One region of the Streptomyces sp. NPDC050636 genome, then DNA from elsewhere that is predicted to be linked to it. Evidence: riboswitches for the same ligand, from Rfam matches in the RefSeq annotation. Region 1 holds a riboswitch; the other holds the start of a gene.
What was found. A riboswitch is a leader RNA that binds a small molecule or an ion and turns the genes downstream of it on or off. The one in region 1 is predicted to bind glycine.

Region 1 (7,308 bases):
GGTAGCGCAGCATCGCGGTCTCGGAGCGGTGCTGGTGGAAGACCGGGTGGGTCAGGTAGTCGTCGGCGCGCAGCAGCGCCTGCGGCAGCGTGTCGGCGGCGGCCGCGTCCAGCTGCTCGATGTCGGCCTGGATGCCGAAGGCGCTCCAGACGCCGGCCAGCTGCGCGCGCCCGGTGGTCTCGTCGCAGGCGATGCCGACCAGGTCGGCGTCGACCTGGCGGAGGTTGACGCCGGCCTCACGGGCGGCGGCGACGACCTCGGCGGCCCGTCCGGGCACCCGCGCGGTCAGAGTGTCGAAGTATGCGCCGTGCACGATCTCCACGCCGCCGGCCCGCAGGCCCTCGGCGAGGACGGTGGCGTAGCGGTGGGTGCGCCGCGCGATGGCCTGGAGGCCGCCGGGGCCGTGGTACACGGCGTACATCCCGGCCATGACGGCGAGCAGCACCTGCGCGGTGCAGATGTTGCTGGTGGCCTTCTCGCGGCGGATGTGCTGCTCACGGGTCTGCAGCGCGAGGCGGTAGGCCTTGTTGCCGTCGGCGTCGACGGAGACGCCCACCAGGCGGCCCGGCAGGCTGCGGGCGAACTTGTCGCGTACGGCCATGAACCCGGCGTGCGGTCCGCCGAAGCCCATCGGGACGCCGAAGCGCTGGGTGGTGCCGACGGCGATGTCCGCGCCGAGCTCGCCGGGCGACGTCAGCAGCGTCAGCGCGAGGAGGTCGGCGGCGACGGTGACGACCGCGCCGAGCTCCTGGGCCTGCGCTATGACGGCGCGCGGGTCACGCACCGCGCCGGAGGCGCCGGGGTACTGCAGCAGCACGCCGAAGACGCCGCGCTCGGCGATCTCCACGGGAATGCCGTCGGTGAGGTCCGCGACGACGACCTCGACACCGGTCGGTTCGGCGCGGGTCTGGATCACGGCGATGGTCTGCGGCAGACAGTCGGCGTCGACCAGGAAGACGCCCTGCTTGACCTTGCCGATGCGGCGGGACAGCGCCATCGCCTCGGCGGCGGCGGTGCCCTCGTCCAGCAGGGAGGCGCCGGAGGTGGGCAGTCCGGTCAGGTCGGCGACCACCGTCTGGAAGTTCAGCAGCGCCTCCAGGCGGCCCTGCGAGATCTCCGGCTGGTAGGGCGTGTACGCCGTGTACCAGGAGGGGTTCTCCATGACATTGCGAAGGATCACCGGCGGGGTGAACGTGCCGTAGTAGCCGAGGCCGATCATGGAGGACAGGACCTGGTTACGGTCCGCCAGGGCGCGCAGCTCCTCCAGGACCTCGGCCTCGGAACGGGCCTGCGGCAGGCCGAGCGCCTCGGCGCTCTTGATCACGTCGGGTACGGCCGTCGCGGTGAGCTCGTCGAGCGATCCGAATCCGATGTGCGCGAGCATCTTCGCCTGCGCCTCGTGGTCGGGACCGATGTGCCGGTGCTCGAACGGGATGCCGCGCTCCAGCTCGGTCAAGGAGATGCGATTGGTGGTCATCTGCGGGGGCCTCCTGGTCAATACGACCTACGAGGGGCACCACGGCGCTGGTGCCCGGACGGCCTCCCCCTCTGTCATCTCAACCTGAGAGCTTCACCGGCCCGCGCTGCGGTCCGACTTTCACCGTCGGTGAGGATGGGCTCCGGCGCTGTGCCTGTCCGTGGCCCGCCCTGCTTTCCAGAGTGACCTCGTCCATGCGGTACGTGTGCCTGAGAGATTCCGGGGAGGATTTGCTCCTTCGGCGCCCCCGTCGCGAACGACAAAGGACTCTCCCGCATGGGGTCAGCGGCCATTCGTCAGCCTACCAGCGCACCCTCTGAGGGATCGTTCGAGTGGCCGGGGCATGAAATGTGCCGTTTGGTAGTTGTCTACAGGGCAATTGCGAGCGTTTGGAGGGGCCGTGCAAACCGATATCGATCCCCGGAGCCTGATCGGCCGCAAGGCGTTCGACCGGCACGGCACCAAAATCGGCACCATCGACGAGGTGTATCTCGACGATGCGACGGGGGAACCCGAATGGGCGGCCGTACGCACCGGACTCTTCAGCCGGGACGCATTCGTCCCCCTGGAGCCGAGCGAAATGATCGAAGAGGGGCTGCGCATCCCCTATGACCGCAAGCTGATCAAGGACGCCCCGGACTTCGGCGTAGGCCGGCATCTCTCCCCCGAGCAGGAACTCCAGCTCTACCACCACTACCGGCTGGATATCTCCTCCCCCGCATCGGACTCGGTACCGTCCTCGCCGCCCGCCGACAAGGACTTCGGCCGGATCGCCGGCGAGGACTGACCCGCCTCCGGCACCCCGCCCACCACCAGCGGCAATGGCTCTCCCGGCCGCAGCGCCGGGTCGTCGACGGCGAAGGTCCGCACCCTCCCCGGTGCGGACCACGGCGTCTCGAAACGTACGGTCACCCGCCCCACTCCGCTCCCCTGCACCCAGCCGGCGCCGAATTCGTCGTGCACCACGTCCAGCCCCGGATGCCAGCGGCGCGGTCGCTCCTGCTCGGGCTCCGGCTCGCTCGCGTCGTCCGCCGCCGACTCCGGTGCGGCCTGCGCCGTCTCCTCGGCCTCCCGCTCCGTCGCCAACTGCGCGAACAGGTCCTCCTGGGTGAAGTCGGCGAGCCCGCTCACCCCCACGCCCAGCAGCCGCACCCCGCCGGTCGTGTCCACCGTCTCCAGCAGCCGCGCGGCGGCCTCGCGTACGACGCCGGGATCGTCGGTGGGACCGCGCAGCGTCTCCGAACGGGTCAACGTCGAGAAGTCGTAGTTCCGCACCTTGATCACCACCGTGCGCCCGGAGCGCCCGGCGGCCCGCAGCCGCTGCACACAGCGGTCGGCCAGCCGCACCAGCTCCGCCCGCACCCGCGTCCGGTCGGTCAGATCGACTTCGAAGGTGTCCTCGACCGAGACGGACTTCGCGTCCCGATCGGCAACCACCGGCCGGTCGTCCTTGCCCAGCGCCATCGCATAGAGCCCGGCGCCGTGGGATTTGCCGAGCAGCCGCACCAGCTCCGCCTCACCGGCCTCCGCGGTCTCCGCGACCGTCGTGATGCCTGCCCGCCGCAGCGCCTCGGCCGTCGCGGGGCCCACCCCGGGCAGCGTCCGCACCGTCATCGGCCCCAGCAGCTCCCGCTCCGTACCGGGCTCGATCACCACCAGCCCGTCCGGCTTCGCCGCCTCGGAACCGATCTTCGCAAGCAACTTGGCCCCCGCGAGGCCCACCGAACCGGTCAGACCCGTGACCGCCCGGATGTCGCGCCGCAGCTTCTCCCCCACGGCCCGTACGGCGGACGTCTCCGCCACGACACCGCCGGCCTCCAGATCCACGAACGCCTCGTCCAGACTCAGCGGCTCCACCAGCGGCGACAGCGCCCGCAGCAGCTCCATCACCGCATCACTCACCTGACGGTAGAGCGTGAAACGCGGATGGAGATACGCGGCGTTGGGGCACAGCCGGCGCGCCTGGGCCGTGGGCATCGCGGAGCGAATCCCGAAGACCCGGGCCTCGTACGAGGCCGTGGCTACGACACCGCGCGGCCCGATCCCGCCGACCACCACGGGCTTCCCGCGCAGGCTCGGCTTGGCCGCCTGCTCACAGGCCGCGTAGAACGCATCCATGTCCAGATGCAGGATCGTCGGCGCACTTCTCACATCTCCGATGCTGCCGCACACCACTGACAATCGACCCGACGCAGGGCCGCGCACCAGGTCGGCGTGCAGAACCGCAAGGAGGCGGAGCGACGGGGTGAGACTCCCCAAGCCCGGCCGGGGCCCGGAGACGGGCCCTCAGCCCGCCCGGTTGCGCCGCCGCGCCAGCTCGTCGTGCGGGTTCTTCCCGATCAGCGTCTCGCCGGTGTCCACGCGCTCTCCGTGCAGCTGTGACAGGGCGCTTTCCATGTCCCGCCACACCACGCCGACCGCGATCCCGAAGACGCCCTGGCCGCCCTGGAGCAGATCGACGACCTCGTCGGGCGAGGTGCACTCGTAGACCGTCGCACCGTCGCTCATCAGCGTCATCCGCGTCAGATCCGCGAGCCCGCGCGAGCGGAGATGCTGGACGGCGGTGCGGATGTTCTGCAGCGACACCCCGGTGTCCAGCAGCCGCTTGACGATCTTCAGGACGACGACGTCCCGGAAGCTGTAGAGCCGCTGGGTGCCGGAGCCGTACGCCGGCCGGACGCTCGGCTCCACCAAGCCCGTACGGGCCCAGTAGTCGAGTTGCCGGTAAGTGATTCCCGCCGCCGCACACGCGGTCGGGCCGCGGTAGCCGATGTTCTGCGCCTCGCGGTCCCCCGACACCGCGGCGGCCTGAACCGGGGCACGGTTTGCCGTCGCACCCGAGTGGAGCGGCAACGCCCCTTCCGCCGCCGTACCGTCGCCGGTGATTGCCACGCCGCCCTCCGTCCTCCACGTCCCGGACGGGACCTGCCACATCGACGGTATGCAGTCGCTCGGGGTGCGTCAACGATCGCCGCGCTCGCCACGCCGAGTGATAATCACCCTACGAGTGGTTTCTCGTGACCTCGCACGGGGAAGGCCTAGCAGATTGGCCGGAATCAGATGTCCGGCGGCCGATCACTGACTGTTGGTGCCGAAGTCCTCGGGCGAGATCTGGTCGAGGAACTCGCGGAACTTCTCCACCTCGTCCTCCTGCTCGTCCGGGATCGCGATCCCCGCGTCGTCCAGCACACCGTCGGTACCGAAAATCGGCGTTCCGGTGCGCAACGCCAGCGCTATGGCATCAGACGGACGCGCGCTGACCTCGACGCCGCTGGCGAAGACCAATTCGGCGTAGAACACTCCCTCGCGCAGATCCGTGATGCGGACCTGCGTCAGCTCCTGGCCCACCGCTTCCAGCACGTCCTTGAAAAGGTCGTGCGTCAGCGGCCTGGCAGGGACCATGCCCTGCTGGGCGAAAGCAATGGCGGTCGCCTCCCCTGGCCCGATCCAAATGGGCAAGTAGCGATCGCCTCCCACCTCCCGCAGGAGCACGATCGGTTGGCTGGAAGGCATTTCCACCCGGACACCCACGACGTCGAGCTCGTTCACACAGTAACCCTAGGACGTGCCCGGCCGGTTTGGGTAGTCGGGCACTCTTTTGCTCACTGGAGCCGGACCCGCAAAGCGGTCTGGACCAACGCCGCATGCAGCCGTACGGACAGCGTCGCCAGCTCTCTGGCGGTGGCCTCGGCATGGGCTCTGGTCTGCGGATTGCGGTGCCGCCGAAGGGGTGCAACGACCTGCTCGACCAGGCCGGCCTCGCGCTCGGCCGCCGCTTTCACGGCACGCAGATGCCGCGGTTCGAGACCGAAACGGCCCAGATCCGCGACCAGCTTGGCGACCGTGACGGCCTCGATGTCGTAGCCCCCGCCCGCGTCGGGAACGATCAGTCCGTACGACTCCCAGTCGGCGAGCGCGGCCTCGTCCACCTCTGCGGCGGCCAGCAGCTCGGCCCGGCCGATCCGGGCCGCCGTCGGCCGCTCCTCGTCGGGGTCGTGCACGCCGTCCACCAGGTCCCTGGAGGGCGGCGCGGCCTGGGCGGGCAGCTGCACCCGCTCACCGCGCTCCAGGGCGTCCAGATGCTCCCGGATGACCTTCAGCGGCAGATAGTGGTCCCGCTGCATCCGCAGGACGCTCGCCAGCCGCGCGACGTCCTCCACGGTGAATTTGCGGTAACCGGAAGGCGTGCGCTTCGGCTCGACCAGCCCCTCGGCCTCCAGGAAGCGAATCTTGGAGATGGTGACCTCGGGGAACTCCTCGCGCAGCACATTGAGCACCGTGCCGATGCTCACCGGCTTGCCGTCCGAGGAGGCGGTGCCGGCAGAACCGGCACCGCCTGTCGGTGTATGGCGCATATGCCTTCCCTGGCCGGTCAGATACCGGCCCCGCGCTGGCTCGCGTAGAAGACCAGGCGGTACTTGCCGATCTGGACCTCGTCGCCATTGGAGAGCACGACAGAATCGATCCGCTCACGGTTGACGTAGGTGCCGTTCAGGCTGCCGACGTCGGAGACCGTGAACGCGCCGTCCTGGCCGCGACGGAAATCCACATGGCGGCGGGAGACCGTCACATCGTCGAGGAAGATGTCGCTCTGCGGGTGGCGGCCCGCCGTCGTCAGCTCGCCGTCCAGAAGGAAGCGGCTGCCCGAGTTCGGACCCCGGCGGACGATCAGCAGCGCCGAGCCCACGGGAAGCGCATCGACCGCCGCCTGGGCCTCGGGGGACAGCGACGGCGTCAGGGTCTGCCCGGTCGCCTCCGCGTCATAGGCCTCAAGCCCCGAAATGGAGATGGTCGACGTCGTCTCGGACGCGCGCTCGGCCTGCGCTCCCGGACGCAACGGCGCACCGCAGTTGGAGCAGAACCGGCTCGCCTCTGCGTTCTGGTGCCCACACCTCGTACAAACCGGCAAGGCCGACCCTCCACCCGTGCGAGAGGCTGATGGTTCCTGGGAACCTATGCGGGCGGCCCCGGAGGGGTCAACAGAACCCGCCCCGTGCCCCCCAGACGGACCGCCGACCTCATCACGGAAGAGCGGACGGTCCTCACCTGCGCCGCTCTCATCGGGCTGGCGCGGAGCGCGGTGCCGCGCGGAGCCGCCGGCCTCCTGGCGTGCGCTCTTGCCGAACAGCTTTCCAAACAACTTCACGGGCGATTCCCCTTGAACGAAACAGACCCGCCCGTGGGGCAGGACGAACCCTCGATGCACACACCGGCCGATCCGGACATCCTGTGAACGTCCGTGGCCTTCAGACAGTTTCCACCACACACCACACGCACGGTGCGTCGACCCCCCGCTACCACATGCCCTCCCCGGGCCATCGCCATTCGTGGACGCCTCACTGCGATGACGACCGAGCGTAGTCAGGCCGCTTCGCCACTCGCAAGGCGTTCACAATGATCTTCTCCTCACGGGTCACAGCCACCTTGGCCTGCTCTTTTTCCAGCGTCTGAACGACCCCGCCGGGGATGTTCAAAGCCGGTTCCAGGTCCTCCGGCTTGCCGATGACCTTGAAACGGAACGGCTGTGTAACCCGTTTGCCGTCAATCTCCACGCCGCCCCGAACATCCGAGAGATAGGTGTTCGCGACGACCCGTACGTCATTGACCTGAATGGCCTCGGCTCCGGCCGCCCGCAGCTCCTGGATGGTGTCCAGCAGCTTGTCCGCCTCGACGGAGTGCGTGGGGTCGTCGATGGCCAGGTTGATGCCGGGCCCTTGAGCCGCGACGGTCCCGGCCAGCACACCCAGCTGCTGCTCCTTCTCCACGGTCTGTTTGCGGGCCTCCTCGGCCTGGTCCGAGCTGTTCTCCAGCTCGGTTTTCTGCCCTTCCAG
Region 2 (7,308 bases), on a different contig from region 1:
CGACCTCGGTGACGTCCGGCTGGATCAGCCGCTCGGCGAGGATACGGGCGCCGTCCAGGGTGCGCTGCTGGCGCTCCTTGAATTCCTCGGACGCCGCGACCTTGAAGGACACCGCCTTCGCCGCGATGACATGCTCCAGCGGGCCGCCCTGCTGGCCCGGGAAGACCGCCGAGTTGATCTTCTTGGCGAGCTCCTGGGTGGACAGGATCACACCGCCGCGCGGACCGCCGAGGGTCTTGTGCGTGGTGGTGGTGACGACATGCGCGTGCGGCACGGGGGAGGGGTGCAGACCCGCGGCGACCAGACCGGCGAAGTGCGCCATGTCGACCATCAGGTACGCGCCGACCTCGTCCGCGATCCGGCGGAAGGCCGCGAAGTCCAGCTGCCGCGGGTAGGCGGACCAGCCGGCCACGATCAGCTTGGGGCGGTGCTCCTTGGCGAGGCGCTCGACCTCTTCCATGTCGACCAGGTTGGTCTTCTCGTCGACGTGGTAGGGCACCACGTTGTAGAGCTTGCCGGAGAAATTGATCTTCATGCCGTGGGTCAGGTGCCCGCCGTGGGCGAGGTTCAGGCCCAGGATGGTGTCGCCCGGCTTGATCAGCGCGAACATCGCGGCGGCGTTGGCCTGCGCGCCCGAGTGCGGCTGGACGTTGGCGGCCTCGGCGCCGAAGAGCGCCTTGATCCGGTCGATGGCAATCTGCTCGACGACATCGACGTGCTCACAGCCGCCGTAGTAGCGGCGGCCGGGGTAGCCCTCGGCGTACTTGTTGGTGAGGACGGAGCCCTGAGCCTCCATGACGGCGACCGGAGCGAAGTTCTCCGACGCGATCATTTCGAGGGTGGACTGCTGACGGTGGAGCTCGGCGTCGACGGCGGCGGCGACGTCGGGGTCGAGCTCATGGAGGGAGCTGTTGAGAAGCGACATGAGTTTTCCTGGAGGGGTCAGGGGCGCGATGGGGGTCCCCCGGACGCAGTCCGGGGAGCTTCCACTCGGGCGGTGGCAGAGGGACCGGGCAGGCTCAGCCGGCGGTGAAGGCGGTGTACTCGTCGGCCGAGAGCAGTTCGCCCGGCTCGCCGGCGATCCTCACCTTGAACAGCCAACCACCCTCGAACGGGGCGGAGTTCACCAGCGAGGGGTCGTTGACGACATCCTCGTTGGTCTCGGTGACCTCGCCGTCGACGGGCGCGTAGAGGTCACTGACCGACTTGGTCGACTCCAGCTCACCGCAGGTCTCGCCCGCCGTGACCGTGGTACCGACCTCAGGAAGCTGCACGTAGACGACATCGCCGAGGGCGTTGGCCGCGTGCTCCGTGATGCCGACCGTCGAGACACCGTCCTCGTCGGTCGACAGCCACTCGTGCTCCTTGCTGTAGCGCAGCTGCTGGGGGTTGCTCATGGCTCGATTCTCCTGTACGCGAGGGTGTGATCGTGAATGGGGTCTTGCACAGTGAGACGCGCGGTGCGCGCCGGTGCTGCTCCGCCCACGGCAGCCGCCGTAGGTGAAGCGTTACTTCTGCCGCTTGTAGAAGGGCAGCGCGACGACCTCATACGGCTCATGGCTTCCACGGATGTCCACCGCGACACCCTCGGTGCCCGGCGTGGCGTATGCCGCGTCGACATAGGCGATGGCGAGCGGCTTGCCCAGGGTGGGGGACGGCGCCCCGGAGGTGACCTCGCCGATGACCGTGCCGTCGGCCGCGACGACCGGGTATCCGGCGCGCGGCACCCGGCGGCCCTCGGCGATCAGGCCGACCAGCTTGCGCGGCGGGCTGGCCTCGGCGCGCTCGGCGGCCGCAGCCAGCGCGGCGCGGCCCACGAAGTCACCGTTGTTGGTGGTCTTCTCGAACTTCACGACCCGACCGAGACCGGCGTCGAACGGCGTGGTCGCGGTGGTCAGCTCGTGCCCGTACAGCGGCATGCCCGCCTCCAGGCGCAGCGTGTCACGGCAGGACAGCCCGCACGGGATCAGCCCGGCGTCCTTGCCGGCCGCGGTCAGCGCCTCCCAGAGGGCGACCGCGTCCGCGGGGCGGACGAACAGCTCGAAGCCGTCCTCGCCGGTGTATCCGGTGCGGGCGATCAGCGCATCCACACCGGCGACCGTCCCGGGCAGGCCCGCGTAGTACTTGAGGCCGTCCAGGTCGGCGTCCGTCAGTCCCTTGAGGATGCCGGGGGACTCCGGGCCCTGAATCGCGATCAGCGCATACGCGTCCCGGTCGTCGCGGACCGCGGCGTCGAAGCCGGCCCCGCGCTCGGTCAGCGCGTCCAGCACCACCTGGGCGTTGGAGGCGTTGGCGACGACCATGTACTCCTGCTCGGCGAGGCGGTAGACGATCAGGTCGTCCAGAATGCCGCCCTCGGCCTCGCAGATCATGGTGTAGCGGGCGCGGCCGGTCTTCACCCCGCCGATGTTGCCCACCAGCGCGTAGTCGAGCAGGTCGGCGGCCTGCGGTCCGGTGACGGTGATCTCGCCCATGTGGGAGAGGTCGAAGAGGCCGGCGCGGGTGCGGACGGCGACGTGCTCGTCGCGTTCGCTGCCGTAGCGCAGCGGCATGTCCCAGCCGGCGAAGTCGGTCATGGTCGCGCCGAGCGTGCGATGCGTGGCATCGAGCGCGGTGCGGCGGGGGGCATCAGTCATGGTTCTGGGCTCCCAGGCATGGGTGACAAGACGTTCTCCCCATCTGTCATCGGAACCTGAGAGGTTCACCGGGATCCCGCGAACGGACCCGGTTTGCACCTTGGGTGGAGCCGCCCCGTAGGCCGGGCAGTGGCTCGCTTTTCAGATCTGCCTCGCCCGCGCGGTATAGGGGCCTGAGAGATTCAAGGGAGGACTTGCTCCTTCGGCGCCCCGCCGTGGCGGCCGGGGACTCTCCCGCGCGGATTCAAGCGGCCGGTATGGAGTTGGCCGTGCACGGGTGTCGAACCGGTGTGCACGTGGCGCCGACATCATTGCACGGGATCGCCGGATACAGGAGCCCTGGTCGTCGCCCCGCCCCCGGCCACGTCCACAGCGCGGACGGATCGGACAATCTCCTTGAAGGGCATTACCGTTTCTTGACACTCTGCGGGTAGAGAACGGGCTTGGACCGGACTCGAACCGGACCGGGAGGGGCGATCACGGTGCACAGGGAAGCCGCATTCGCGACGAATGCGGGGGTCGCGGGCGCCGCGATGCCCCGCCCCAGGCGCACGCCCCTGGCCGTCGTCAGGCCAGGACGCAACGCCGATGTCATGGACTTGAGAGGAGCGCAGCAGGCCCGCCACGCGGCCGAGATGCGCTTTCCGGCCGGCGACCTGGTCGTGGTCTCCGGCCTGCCGGGGAGCGGCAAGAGCACGCTGATGCACCGCATCGTGCCGTCGTTGGACGCGCGGGGCGTCCCGGTGCACCGCATCGACTCGCAGGACGTCCGCGCACGCTGGGAGCGCGGCAGGCTGCGCCGGCTGCCGTACGGCCTCTACCGCCCGCTGGTCCGCGCCTCCCACTACCTCGGGCTGCGCCGCGCGCTGCGTTCCCGCGAGAGCGTGGTGGTGCACGACTGCGGGACGCAGGCGTGGGTGCGGCGCTGGATCGCGCGGTCGGCCCGGCGCGGCGGCCGGGGGCTGCATCTGGTGCTGCTCGATGTGTCGCCCGAGGTGGCGCTGTCCGGCCAGGAGTCCCGGGGGCGCGGGGTCTCGGGGTACGCGTTCGCGCGGCACCGCAGGGCGGTCGGCCGGCTGGTCGGCGGGGCGGAGGCGGCCCGGCTGCCGAAGGGCTTCGACTCGGCGGTGCTGCTGGACCGGGGGGCGGCCAGCGCGCTGGAGACGGTGGGTTTCGGCTGACCGAGACGGTGGGTTTCGGCTGGGGTGGGGTCCCTAGGGGGTGGGCGAACACTTCCCGTAGGTGTTGCGAGCGCCCCCTGCGGGGCCACAACGTGGGGGCGCGGGGCGTTATTCCGGTGGTGCGGAAGGGGATCGGCAAGACGGTGCCCGGCCGCAGGATCGGCAAGACGGTGCCCGGCCGCAGGATCGGCAAGACGGTGCCCGGCCGCAGGATCGGTAAGACGGTGCCCGGCCGCAGGATCGGTAAGACGGTGCCCGGCCGCAGGATCGGCAGGACGCCGTCCGGTCGCCTTCCTGCTTCCTGCAGAGACCCGCGGCCGGGAACCCCGCCGTGCTCGTTTAGGGTCTTTGGCCAGAAAGCGCGGTGTGAACGGGGCGGTGCGAACGGGTGGATGAGATGAACTTTCCGGAGCAGGGAATACCGGAGCTGGCGTGGCCGGCGAACGAGCTCGAAGAGGTGCTGGGCGCGTCGGTCGGGCACCCGGGCGCGGGCGGCCGGATCGTCGAGGTACTGGGCCGCAGCCGGCTGTGGGTACCGCTGCCCAACGGCGGCGGCCCCGAGAGCGCGGGCCTGGGTGCCGGCGGCCTCGACCTGCCCACCGTGGAGATCGGCGGCGCGGCGTATGTCCCGGTCTTCAGCTCCGAGCAGGAGTTCCGGCGGGCCGTCGGCCCGCACATGTCCTTCACCGTCGCGCCGGCCCGGGAGTTCGCCCGCGGCCTGCCCGCGAAGCTGGGCATCGCGGTCAATCCGGACGGCACGATCGGCGTCCCGCTGCCGCCGGACGCGGTGGCCGCACTGTGCCGGGTGGGGCGTACGGAGGCGGACGGCCCGGCGAGCGGCGGCCGGGTGCGGCTCTTCGAGCCGGACTGGCAGGACGAGCCGGTGGACTTCCTGGCCGCCGCCGGACTGGAGTTCTCCGGTGCCGGATTTGTCCTGACTGCCCGGCGTGTCCTGGCAAGTGTCGAGGGCGACACGCCCGCGCTGTTCGTCGGAGTTCAGGTCGAGGTGCCCCCCGCCGCGCTGCACGACGGCACCGCCCGCGAAGGGGCCCTGCAAGCCCTGGGACGTGCGCTGGGCGCGGTGCCGGTGCCCTGGCCCGTACAACTCGTCATGCTGGACATCGCCCAGGGCGACCCGGTCGCCGACTGGATGCTGGAGCGTGTGCGGCCCTTCTACGCTCGGGAGCACTCGTAAGCTGGTTGGATGACGGGCGGGCGCCCCACGTGCCCTGCCGACAGAAGGGACGGACCACGTGAGCGCGGGTGCGCATCAGGGAGCGGCGGCGGCCGGACAGGTCGAGCAGATGCTGCAGCAGGTCTCGCCCGGTCGCTACGACGCCTATGAGGCGCTGCTGCAGGCACTCGCCACCGGACAGGTCTGGATGCTGCTCTGGCAGGGCCGGGCCGGTATGCCCGACGCGCAGTACGGAAACATGGAGGTCGACGGCCTCGGCTACGCGCCGTGTGTGACCTCCGCCGCCGAACTCGCCGCCTCCGGCTGGACCCGCGACCACGAACTCGTCACCGGTCCCGACATCGCTGCGACGCTCTTCCCCGACCGCTGGGGCCTGTGGCTGAATCCGCACGCTCCCGGCGGTGGAGTCGGCATTCCCTGGCTGGATCTGCGCCGTATCGCCGGCGGCCTCGATCGGCTGCCCGCCGGACCGCTGCGGATCTCGGACCCGGTCATCGACATCCCGCAGTTCTATGCCCTCCTGGCCCAGAACGCCCACCGGACGCCCGCTGTACGGTCGTTGCGCCGGGCGTGGGTGCAGCCCGCCCTGGGTGCCCCCTATCTGGCGATCGGTCTGGACCTGTACGACACCGGCCAGCACGCGGTGGATTCGGTGCGGTTGATGATCCAGCAGTCGATCGGCGCGGTTCCGGACGGATTGCCGGTATCGACCGTCGCCATGAACGATGAATACGACCCCGTCGGCATGTGGATGCGGGCTTCCACGCGCCCCTTCTTCGACCGCGACGGCTATGCCCAGCCCCCCGGCCAGGGCCCCGCTCCCGCGCCTTCCTACGGCTACGGATATCCGCGTCCCTACTGATCCGCGTTGGTCCAAACCAGCTCCGGATAGCCCGGCAGGGCGCTTTTCTTTGGTGTGAATTCACCCCTTGTGCCCACCGGTTGGGCCCCTCTTCCGCGGTTGTGCATTCCGCTTAGCCGGTCCGGCTGTCCGTATAACGGAAGCCCGTGGGCCACATCACAGTTGCGCATCCTTTCACCGCGAGGGCTGGTGAGTGATCGCGAATCGGATGAAGACTCCGGCAGCAGAGAGCTTCGGCTCTTTGTACGGGCGTCATTCAGACCGGCATCGCGTGAATCTCTGATTTCCACGGGGCGAACCTCCGCGATGTCCGCACCACTTGCACTTCCTGCACCAGTGATGTGAATCAGGCCGCTACAGCGGCGGGCATTGGGCCGGCCACCGTCGGCCGAGAGGGGTCAAAGGCACCGTGACCGCACCGATCGAGACCACCGGGGCGGCTGCTGAGGCGCAGCCGGAAGCGGTGCTGAAGGGCGTGGAGAGCAAGCGCATCGAGGGGCGCTCGCTCGGCCAGATCGCGTGGCTGCGCTTCCGGCGCGACAAGGTCGCGGTGGCCGGAGCCATCGTTGTCATCCTGCTCGTCGTGGTCGCCGCGCTCTCCCGTCCCCTCCAGGCGCTGCTCGGGCTGGACCCGAACAGCCCGAACCAGTCGCTGATCGACCCCAACACCACGCTGCCCAAGGGCGACTTCGGCGGCATGAGCGGGGACCACCCGCTCGGTGTGGACCCCAAGTTCGGCCGCGACCTGCTCGCGCGCATCATCGAGGGCTCCTGGGTGTCGCTGATCGTCGCCTTCGGCGCGACGCTGCTGTCGGTCGCCATCGGCACCGTCCTCGGCGTCGTCGCCGGCTTCTACCGAGGGCGGGTGGACGCGTTCATCAGCCGCATGATGGATGTCTTCCTGGCCTTCCCGCTGCTGCTGTTCGCCATCGCCATCTCCGCCTCGCTCCAGGGCGGCGCATTCGGGATGGAAGGCCTGCCGCTGCACATCTCGGTGCTGATCTTCGTGATCGGCTTCTTCAACTGGCCGTACATGGGACGTATCGTGCGCGCCCAGACGCTGTCGCTGCGCGAACGCGAATTCGTGGACGCCGCCCGCGGCATGGGCGCGCGCGGGCCGTTCATCCTCTTCCGGGAACTGCTGCCCAACCTGGTGGGACCGATCATCGTCTACTCGACGCTGCTGATCCCCTCCAACATCCTCTTCGAGGCGGCGCTGAGCTTCCTGGGCGTCGGCATTCAACCTCCCCAGGCGTCCTGGGGCGGAATGCTCAACCAGGCGGTCAAGTACTACGAGGTCGACCCCCAGTACATGATCGTCCCCGGCCTTGCGATCTTCGTCACCGTGCTCGCGTTCAACCTGCTCGGTGACGGTCTGAGGGACGCGCTGGACCCGCGCAGCCGCTGACGACTGCCGGGCACCCGCCCGCCGCC

Region 2: it holds a riboswitch for glycine, as region 1 does, so the genes downstream of both, gcvT (glycine cleavage system aminomethyltransferase GcvT) here and gcvP (aminomethyl-transferring glycine dehydrogenase) in region 1, are expected to answer to the same signal.

What each region holds. Positions count from the first base shown of each region.
Region 1 covers NZ_JBFAIP010000050.1:5,264-12,571, reverse strand. The annotation lists gene gcvP (aminomethyl-transferring glycine dehydrogenase) at 1-1,477, opposite strand, end outside; glycine riboswitch at 1,665-1,762, opposite strand; gene AB0I10_RS27745 (PRC-barrel domain-containing protein) at 1,878-2,264, shown strand; gene AB0I10_RS27740 (DNA polymerase IV) at 2,171-3,628, opposite strand; gene AB0I10_RS27735 (MerR family transcriptional regulator) at 3,764-4,369, opposite strand; gene AB0I10_RS27730 (bifunctional nuclease family protein) at 4,553-5,026, opposite strand; gene AB0I10_RS27725 (MerR family transcriptional regulator) at 5,080-5,832, opposite strand; gene AB0I10_RS27720 (FHA domain-containing protein) at 5,850-6,695, opposite strand; gene AB0I10_RS27715 (DUF881 domain-containing protein) at 6,814-7,308, opposite strand, start outside.
Region 2 covers NZ_JBFAIP010000013.1:83,596-90,903, reverse strand. The annotation lists gene glyA (serine hydroxymethyltransferase) at 1-925, opposite strand, end outside; gene gcvH (glycine cleavage system protein GcvH) at 1,020-1,397, opposite strand; gene gcvT (glycine cleavage system aminomethyltransferase GcvT) at 1,509-2,636, opposite strand; glycine riboswitch at 2,788-2,883, opposite strand; gene AB0I10_RS14045 (AAA family ATPase) at 3,170-3,817, shown strand; gene AB0I10_RS14040 (enhanced serine sensitivity protein SseB) at 4,215-5,012, shown strand; gene AB0I10_RS14035 (enhanced serine sensitivity protein SseB C-terminal domain-containing protein) at 5,071-5,874, shown strand; gene AB0I10_RS14030 (ABC transporter permease) at 6,284-7,282, shown strand.